2 regions of the Meiothermus sp. QL-1 genome follow, and region 1 is predicted to be linked to the other one. Evidence: riboswitches for the same ligand, from Rfam matches in the RefSeq annotation. Region 1 holds a riboswitch; the other holds the start of a gene.
The links. A riboswitch is a leader RNA that binds a small molecule or an ion and turns the genes downstream of it on or off. The one in region 1 is predicted to bind FMN.

Region 1 (4,848 bases):
CTCCCTCCCAGCGGGGCACCACCCCGGCCCGGGCCAGCAGGGCTCCCAGGCCCGCGTTGGGCGAGCCGGTGACCGGGTCTTCGGGGATGCCCAGGGCCGGGGCGAAGGTGCGGGCGTAGAAGCGGCGGGGGCCGATGGGGGCGAAGACGTGGACCGTGCTTACCTGGTGAGCCTGCGAGAGCCGGGCCAGCTGGTCCATCTCGGGCTCCAGCGCGTCCACCAGCCCCGGGGCCACCACCGGCATGAAGAGGGTCCAGAGCCCGGTGGAGGCGACGCCGTAGGGCAGCCCCCGGTGCAGGTAGCGCTCGTTGGCCCCCAGGGCCTCGATGAACTCCTGCAGCACCCGCCAGGGAGGTGGGTCGCGGAAACGGGGGGTGGGGCTTTGCACGAAGACCTGGCCCTGGTTTAGCTCCACCGTCAGCAGCTCGCTGATGGTGCGCAGGTGGATTTTCCGGGCCTCCCTGGGGAAGCGGCCCTCCCGGGCCAGGCTGTGGGCAAGGGCCACAGCGGCGTGTCCGCTGAACTCCACCTCGCTGCCCCCAGCGAAAAACCGGGCGCTGAAGCTGTTTTTGTCCCAGTGGGTTACGAAGGCCACCTGGGGCTGGCCGAGCCGCAGGGCCAGGCGCTGCATCTCCTCGGAGGATAGCCCCTGCGCGTCGAGCACCAGCGCCACCCGGTTGCCCCCGCCCACCACCTCGGTGAAGGCATCGGCCAGCAGGTAGGGGACGCGCAGGTTAGCCACGAGGCACCTCGCTCCGCAGCGCCAGCCCCAAGACCTCCAGCTGGGCCTCCTCCACCGGGGCTGGGGCGCCGGTGAGGGGTTCTTTGCCCTCCTTGTTCTTGGGAAAGGCGATGACCTCGCGGATGGACTCCTCGCCTGCCAGGTGGGCCACGAAGCGGTCCAGCCCCCAGGCGATGCCCCCGTGCGGTGGGGCTCCGTAGGCCAGGGCCTCGAGCAGGAAACCAAACTTTTCCCGGGCCTCCTCGGGGCCAATCCCCAGCAGGGCGAAGATGCGCTCCTGCAGCTCGCGCCGGTGGATGCGGATGGAACCCCCGCCGATCTCGCTGCCGTTGAGCACCAGGTCGTAGGCATAGGCCCGCACCCGCCCGGGGTCCGTCTCGAGCAGCGCCAGGTCGTCCAGGTTGGGGCTGGTGAAGGGGTGGTGCATGTAGGTCCACCGGCCTGCCTCCTGGTCCCACTCCAGGAGAGGGAAGTCCACCACCCATAGGAATTTGAAGCCGGGCTCGACCAGGCCAAGCCTTCGCCCCAGCTCGAGCCGCACCGCCCCCAGGCCCTCCGCCGCCCGGCGCCAGGGGCCGGCCACAAAGAGCAGGGTCTGGCCTTCAGCAGCGCCCACCCGCTCCGGCAGGCCTTGCGGTATGAACCGGGCGATTCCGCCCGTAAGCGCCCCCTTCTCGACCCGCGCCCAGGCCAGGCCGGGGGCCCCTTTGGACCTGGCCAGGGCCTCGAGCTCCTCAATCTCCTTGCGCGAGAGCAGGGCCGGGGCCACCAGCAGCTTGACCGTCTCTGCGCCGGCAAAAGCCCGGAACTCACCCCCCCGGAAGAGCTCGGTCACATCCTTTAGCTCCAGGCCGAAGCGCAGGTCGGGCTTATCTGAGCCGTAGCGGTTCATGGCCTCGGCGTAGGAGAGGCGGGGGAAGGGGAGGGGGATCTCCACCCCCAGGGTCTCGCGCAGGATGTAGGCGGCCAGCCGCTCGTTGAGCTCGAGGATGTCCTCCTGCTCCACGAAGGACATCTCCAGGTCGAGCTGGGTGAAGTCGGGCTGGCGGTCGGCGCGCAGGTCTTCGTCGCGAAAACAGCGGGCAATCTGGAAGTAGCGGTCGTAGCCCGAGACCATCAGCATCTGCTTGAAAAGCTGGGGGGACTGGGGCAGAGCGTAGAAATGGCCGGGGGCAAGCCGCGAGGGCACCAGGAAGTCCCGCGCCCCCTCGGGGGTGGAGCGGGTCAGGTAGGGGGTCTCGACGCTGATGAAGCCCTCTGCATCCAGAAAGCGGTATATGGCCGCCACCACCTGGTGGCGCAGGCGCAGGTTCCGGTGCAGCCGCCGGCGGCGCAGGTCCACCACCCGGTGCCTGAGCCGCACCTCCTCGCTTACCTCAGGGTCCGCCTCCCCCCGCCAGGCGGCGTCGATGGGGAAGGGGGGGGTCCTGGCCTCGGCCAGCACCTCGAGCCGCTCGGCCACCACCTCCACCTGGCCGGTGGCAATCCTGGGGTTTACCTGCTCGGCCGGCCGGCGCCGCACCACCCCCTCCACCCTCACCACCCACTCCGAGCGCAGGCGGTCGGCCTCGGCGAAGCAGGGGGCCTCGGGCTGCACGATGATTTGCACGATGCCCTCCCGGTCGCGCAGGTCGATAAAGATAAGACCGCCCAGATCGCGCCTGCGGTTGACCCAGCCCTCCAGCACCACCCGTTGCCCTGCGTGTTGTTCGCGTAGTTGCCCGCAGTAAAGCGTACGGCGCATAGGCTCTAGCATACCTTTTTGTGGGGCGTTCTCAAGGTTAGGCTATTTAGGTTATTTTTTCACGAGCCAGTTTTATTGTGAAAAAAATCACTAAAAGCTGTGAAGCTGAATACAAACCCCCCTCACACGGCATGCTATAAGTCTCACGAGCCTCCGGGCTCAACTTCCTTCGGGGCGGGGTGCAAGTCCCCACCGGCGGTGAACCCCACAGGGGCAGCCCGCGAAGCCCGCCCAAAGGGCGGGCCCGACCCGGTGAGAATCCGGGGCCGACCGTGAAAGTCGGGATGGGAGAAGGAGGGAAATGGCTCGAGTCGCCCGAGCTCGAGACGCCTTAGTGTCCTATACTCCAACCCAACTAGACCGGCTCTACATGCAGAAAGCCCTGGCGCTGGCCGCCCGGGGCCTGGGCCGCACCTCGCCCAACCCACCGGTGGGGTGTGTGCTGGTGCGGGAAGGAAGGGTGGTGGGTGAGGGCTTTCACGCCCAGGCTGGTGGGCCCCACGCCGAGGTGGTGGCGCTGCGCCAGGCGGGTGCGGAGGCCCGGGGGGCCACGGCCTACGTGACCCTCGAGCCCTGCTCCCACCACGGCCGGACGCCGCCCTGCGCCCCGGCGCTCGTGGCGGCAGGGGTGCGCCGGGTGGTGGTGGCGGCCCTCGACCCCAACCCCTTGGTGAACGGGCGGGGTGTGCAAATCCTTCGCCAGGCCGGGCTACAGGTCGAGGTGGGGCTGATGGAAGAGGAGGCGGAGCGGCAGCAGGAGGTCTTCCGCCACTGGATACGCAGCAGGCAGCCCTTCGTGGTCTACAAGTACGCCCTCACCTTAGACGGCCGGACCGCCACCGCCGGAGGGGACGCCCGCTGGATCAGCGCGGAGGAGGCCCGGGCCGAGGTACACCGGCTGCGCGATGAGCTGGATGCGGTGGTGGTGGGGGTGGGCACCGTCGTCAGGGACGACCCCGCCCTCACCTGCCGTCTGGAGGCCCCCGCCGTACCGGGGCGGCCGCCCCGCGACCCGGTCAAGGTGGTCCTGGACAGCCGGGGCCGCACCCCGCCTGCAGCCCGCCTCTTCCAGCCCGGCCCGCGGGGGGAGCCGGCCCGGGTTCTCATCCTGACCACCCCCCAGGCGCCCGAAAGCTGGATGGAGGCCGTGCGCCGCCAGGGGGCCCAGCTCGAGGTCCTCCCCGCCGACCCGCAAGGACGGGTGGACCTGGAGGCCGCACTCGGGCACCTGGCCGAACGCGGCCTGATCGGCCTCTTGCTGGAGGGGGGAGGCGAGCTGGCGGGAAGCTTCTTCGCCGCAGGCCGGATCCACAAAGTGGTGGCCTACCTCGCCCCCAAGCTGGTGGGCGAGGGCCCCGGAGCTCTGGCCGGGGTGCGGCTGGCCCGGATGGACCAGGCGGTGGAGCTCGAGGCGGTGCGCTTCGAGCCGGTGGGCCCCAACCTGCGGGTGGAGGCCTACTGGCCGGGCTGCGCGCCGGGAGGGAGGAGCGCGTGCTGAGCCCCATCCCCGAGCTTCTGGCCGAGCTAAGGGCCGGACGCCCAATCATCCTCCTGGACGACGAGCGGCGGGAGAACGAGGGCGATTTGGTGGTGGCCGCCGAGCACGCCACCCCGGAGGTCATCAACCTGATGATCCGGGAGGGGCGGGGCCTGGTCTGCCTGGCCCTCACCGCCGAGCGGGCCCGGGCGCTGGAGCTCCAGCCCATGGTACCCCAGAACACCGACCCCCACGCCACGGCCTTCACCGTCTCGGTCGACCACGTCTCCTGCGGCACCGGCATCAGCGCCTACGATCGGGCGAAGACAGTGCGGGCCTGCCTGGACCCCGCCACCCGCCCCAGCGACCTGCGCCGGCCCGGCCACATCTTCCCCCTGGTGGCCCGGCCCGGGGGGGTGCTGGAGCGCCCCGGCCACACCGAGGCGGCGGTGGACCTGGCCCGGCTGGCCGGCCTGGAGCCCGCGGGGGTGATCTGCGAGGTGGTGGCCGAGGACGGCCGCATGGCCCGCCGGCCCGAGCTCGAGGCGCTCGCCCGGCGGCTCGGCCTGAAGCTGGGCACCATCCGCGACCTGATCGCCTACCGCTGGCAAAGCGAGCCCCTGGTCGACCTAGAGGTCGAGACCCGTCTGCCCACCCCCTACGCCACCTTCCGCCTTCTGGGCTTCCGCGAGCGGGTGAGCGGCCGGGAGCACCTGGCGTTGGTGCTGGGGGAGGACCTGGCCGACCCCCTGGTGCGGCTGCACAGCGAGTGCCTGACCGGCGATGCCCTGCACTCCCTGCGCTGCGACTGCCGGGCCCAGCTCGAGGCCGCCATGCGGCTCATCGCCCAGGAAGGGCAGGGCATCATCCTGTATATGCGCCAGG
Region 2 (4,848 bases), on a different contig from region 1:
CTTGCCGCGCTGGAGCACCCTGGGCCGGTCGAGGGTTACCTCGGCCCTGGGGTCGGTCAGCACCTCCCCGTCGAGCCGGAGCCCCCGCTGCTCAATAAGGCGCCGGGCCTCGGCGTTGGAGGGGGTAAGGCCGGCCAGGGTGAAAAGTCTGGCCACCGCAATCCGACCCTCCTGCAAGGCCTCGGGGCCAAGCCGCACCTCGGGCATCTCCTCGGGGATGCCCCCCTGGGCAATGCTGCGGTAGCGGGCATCGGCGGCCAGCACCCGCTGGGCCACCTCGTGGGCGCCAGTGGCCTCGAGCCGCACGTCGTGCCCTTCGTAGTGGAAGACCAGGCCCAGCGAGCGGGCGAAGGCCAGGTCAATCCGGGCGGGAATGCGGGGCAGGGCATAGGCCGCGCTGAGCAAAGCCGCCAGCACCCGATGGGCCCCCAGCATCCCCCCCTGGGCCAGCACCTCCTCCACCTGGGCGGCCTCGAGGTCGGTGCAAAGCTCAAAGTACTGCCGCAGAGCGCTATCGGGCACCTTCATCAGCTTGGCGTAGAAGGTGGGGGTCTCGTCGTAGATGCCCACGTAGTTGTCCAGGCTCTTGGACATCTTTTCTACCCCGTCCAGCCCCACCAGGATGGGCATGATGAAGGCCACCTGCCGCTCCAGGCCATAGGCCGCCTGTACCTCGCGGCCCACCAGCAGGTTGAAGCGCTGGTCAGTACCGCCCATCTCCACATCGCAGGCGATGGGCACCGAGTCGTAGCCCTGGGCCAGGGGGTAGAGGAACTCGTGCAGCGAGATGGGAACCTGGTGGGTGTAGCGGTTTTTGAAGTCCTCGCGCTCGAGCATCTGGGCCACGGTGAGGAGCGAGGCCAGCTTGATGAGCTCCTTGAAGCCGAGGTTCTCCAGCCACTCCGAGTTGTAGCGCATCTCAAAGCGCTCAGGGTCGTCGGTGATGAGAATCTTGCCCACCTGCGCCACGTAGCTTTGGGCGTTGGCCCGGGTCTCCTCCAGGGTGAGGGGGGGGCGGGTCTTGCTGCGGCCCGAGGGGTCGCCAATCATGGCGGTGAAGTCGCCGATGATGAGCACCACCTTGTGCCCCAGCTCCTGAAAGAGCCGCATCTTGCGCAGCACCACCGCGTGGCCCAGGTGGATGTCGGGCCGGGTAGGGTCCAGGCCCAGCTTGACCACCAGCCTCTTCCCTGACTCGAGCTTGCGCAGCAGGTCTTCCTCGGGGATGACCTCGACCGCCCCCCGCTTGAGTAGTTCCAGCGCCTCTCGGGCCGTCATGCCCCCAAGTATACGGGCTCAGTACACCTGGAACCCCCTGAGCCCGGCGGCCTCCCCCCACTGGACCTCGAGGCCCTCCACCCGGGCCTCCCTGGGGCCCTGGCGCAGGTGGTGCAGGAAGAGCTCCAGATGGGCCTCCTCCCCTTCGGCCACCACCTCCACCCGGCCGTCCGTCAGGTTCTCGGCATACCCCGAAAGGCCAAGCTCCAGGGCCTTCTGGCGGGCAAAGTAGCGGTAGCCCACCCCCTGTACCCGCCCGCGCACCAGGACCGTCACCCGCCGCACGGCTCCAATCTAACCCACAGGCTAGCGACCCGCCACAGCCTGGGCCTGCACCCCGGGCTGGAGGAAGTCGTTGGTGTAGAAGGCCGTGGGGGGAAGCTCGGTCTGGACCCGCCCGGTCTGCTTCAAAAGGTTGAGGCTGCTCGCCCAGGCTTCTGGGCTCGAGAACCCCAGGCCCATCCGGCGGGTATAAGGCGACTGGTAAAGCCGCACCGAGGCCCTGAGCACCGCCATGCGCTCCTCGCCCAGGTTGGGCACGTAACGCCGGGCCGCCTCAAAGCCCCGCCTGGGGTCGGCCAGGGTGCGGGCCAGCCCCTCCTGCGAAGCAGCCAAAAAACGCCGCACCAGCTCGGGGTTTTCCAGCACCCTGTCGGTGGTAATGACCCCGTTGCCGGGGCTTTTGTTGTAGGGGCCCGCAGGAATCACGTTGAGCCTTACCCCCCGGGCCTGCAGGAAGACCGGCTCGTTGTTGATGAAGCCCATGGCCGCATCCACCCGGCCCGAGACCACCGCCTCGGCCTGGGTAAAACCGATCTGCACAATGCGCAGGTCGCTTTCCTTCAGGCCCGCAGCCCGCAGCATGGCCTGCAGGGAGGTGAGGGAAACCCCAAACATCCCGGGCATCCCCAAAGTCTTCCCCCTGAGGTCGCGCACCGAGCGGATGTTCTTCTCGGCCAGCGAGAAGATGGCGTTGGGCACCGACTGGTACATGGCCATCACGTACTTGAAGGGGGTGGCCTGGGGGTTCTGCGCCCGGAGGACGATGACATCCTCAGCATCCCCCACCACAAAGTCGAGCCGCCCCTGGGCCAGAAGAGGGTAGAGCTCGGTCACAAAGCCGTGCTGGAACTCCACCTCGAGGCCCCGCTGGGCGTAGAGCCCCTCCACCACCCCCAGGTAAAAGGGGGCAAACTGCACATCGGGAAGGTAACCCAGCCCCACCCGCACCTTCTGGGGCTGGGCCAAAACCAGCGAAAAGAGCAAAATCAGGACAAAGAAGTACCTTTGCATGGAAACCACCCCAACTACGCTTCGCCGGCGCAGGTGCGCCAGCCGCCTTTATGCCTTGGGCTACCAGGACCTAGCTTGTGGTGGGGATTTTTCAGGAAGTGTCGCTCACCTCTTGCGCCCGGGCACAGGGCACCCGGACTTCACTCCTTCTCCCATCCGGACTTTAACCGTCGGCTTCGGATTTTCACCGAATCGGGCCTGGAGCAAGATTTCCAGGCTTCGCGGGCTTGGGGACATGCCCCTCACCGCCGGTGGGGAATTCCACCCCGCCCTGAAGGAATGGGCCTTTAGGCCCACACCCAGTTTATTCCCAAGCCCTTTGCTTGCAAAGTAAGCTAGACTAGCTGGAAAGGAGGTAGGGCAGTGGCAACCCTGAGCGAGGCAGAGCTGCAGGAAGGCTTGGAGAGGCTGGCTGGCTGGCAGGTGGTGGAAGGCCGGCTGGAGAAGACCTTCGCCTTCAAGACCTACCCTGAAGGGGTGGCCTTTGCGGTGAAGGTGGCCCTTCTGGCCGAGCGCACCGACCACCACCCGGACAGCCTGGAGGTCCGGTGGGGCCAGGTGCGGGTGGCCTACGTGACCCACTCGGCTGGGGGCATCACCCGGCTCGACCTCGAGGCCGCTGCCCAGGTAGACGCCCTGGTCTAGGGGGAACACCTCACACGTTTTATCATCTGGGTAGAGGGTAGACTAGGAAGCCGTGAGTATGGAGCACACCCTCGACAGTTCCAACCTGGCCTACCTCGAGGCCCTCTACCAGGCATACCAGGAGAACCCCAGCGCCATCCCGCCCGAGTGGTCGCGCTACTTCCAGGCGGTACAGGCCGAGCCCTACAACGGAACCGCCCGACCATCCGAGGCCAACTTATCCGAGCTGGCCTCGTTTTTTTTGCGCGCGGTGCGCTTCTTGCGCACCTACCGAGAACGGGGGCACCTCATCGCCCAGATCGACCCCCTGGGCCGCACGCGCCGCACCCCGCCCGAGCTCGACCCCAGCTACTTCGGGCTGACCGAGGCCGACCTGGACCGCCCGGTTCCCCCTGAGCTGGGGGCCCCCACGCTGCGGGCGGTGCTCGAGCAGTACAAGACCCGCTACAGCGGCACGGTGGGGATTGAGTACGGCCACCTGGACGATCCCACGGTGCGCACCTGGATCGAGGCCCGCCTGAGCGCCGGCTTTGCCCGGCCCACTCCAGAGCAAAAGCGCAGAATCCACGAACGGCTGATGCAGGCCACCCTCTTCGAGGAGTTCTTGCAGAAGAAGTACCTGGGGGCCAAGACCTTCAGCCTGGAGGGCACCGAGGCCCTGATTCCCCTCCTCGACCTGACCCTGGAGGCCGCCGCCCGCCAGGGGGTGGTGGAGGTGGTGATGGGCATGGCCCACCGCGGCCGGCTCAACGTGCTGGCCAATGTGGTCAAAAAGCCCCTGCGGGACATATTTTTGGAGTTTGAGGAGCACTTCCCCGAGGGGTACCAGGGGGATGTGAAGTACCACCTGGGCTACTCCAGCGACATCGAAACCCCCTTCGGCAAGGTCCACCTCTCGCTCAACTTCAACCCCTCCCACCTGGAGTTCGTGGCCCCGGTGGCCCTGGGCCGCACCCGGGCCAAGCAGGACCGCTTCGGTGATACCAAGCGGGAGAAGGGGATGCTCCTTCTGGTTCACGGGGACGCCGCCTTCATCGGCGAAGGCATCGTGCAGGAAACCCTCAACATCTCGGGCCTCCCGGCCTACACCGTGGGCGGTGCGGTGCACATCATCCTCAACAACCAGCTCGGCTTCACCACCGAGCCCCACGAGTACACCTCCGGCCGCTACGCCACCGAGATTGCCAAGATGGTGGAGTCGCCCATCTTCCACGTCAACGCCGAGGATCCCGAGGCCCTGGTAGGGGTGGTGGAGCTGGCCATGGAGTTTCGCCGGGCCTTCAAGCGGGACGTCTTCATCGACCTGGTGGGCTACCGCCGGCGGGGGCACAACGAGACCGATGAGCCGAGCTTCACCCAGCCGGAGATGTACCGGCTCATCGCGGCCAAGAAGCCCCTCTACCAGACCTACCAGGCCAAGCTGCTGGCCGAGGGGCTTTGCACCAAGGAGGGCTGCGAGGGCTTGGCGCGGCAGTACCAGGAGACCCTCGAGGCCGCCTTCTCCGGGGCCCGGCGCGAACCCACCCCCACCCGACCCCCCGCGGGCGGCGGGGTCTGGAAGGGGTATCTGGGCGGGCCCGAGGAGGGGGTGCCCGACCCCGAGACCGGGGTGCCCCTGGAGAAGCTCCAGGC

Region 2: another riboswitch for FMN. It lies ahead of DV704_RS01130 (ABC transporter substrate-binding protein); the one in region 1 lies ahead of ribD (bifunctional diaminohydroxyphosphoribosylaminopyrimidine deaminase/5-amino-6-(5-phosphoribosylamino)uracil reductase RibD).

Annotation. Positions count from the first base shown of each region.
Region 1 is NZ_QQSV01000009.1:85,158-90,005, forward strand. It holds gene DV704_RS09745 (PhzF family phenazine biosynthesis protein) at 1-742, opposite strand, end outside; gene aspS (aspartate--tRNA ligase) at 735-2,486, opposite strand; FMN riboswitch at 2,648-2,786, shown strand; gene ribD (bifunctional diaminohydroxyphosphoribosylaminopyrimidine deaminase/5-amino-6-(5-phosphoribosylamino)uracil reductase RibD) at 2,857-3,984, shown strand; gene ribA (GTP cyclohydrolase II) at 3,978-4,848, shown strand, end outside.
Region 2 is NZ_QQSV01000001.1:227,552-232,399, reverse strand. It holds gene tyrS (tyrosine--tRNA ligase) at 1-1,278, opposite strand, end outside; gene DV704_RS01135 (acylphosphatase) at 1,297-1,563, opposite strand; gene DV704_RS01130 (ABC transporter substrate-binding protein) at 1,585-2,571, opposite strand; FMN riboswitch at 2,712-2,854, opposite strand; gene DV704_RS01125 (4a-hydroxytetrahydrobiopterin dehydratase) at 2,935-3,216, shown strand; gene DV704_RS01120 (2-oxoglutarate dehydrogenase E1 component) at 3,275-4,848, shown strand, end outside.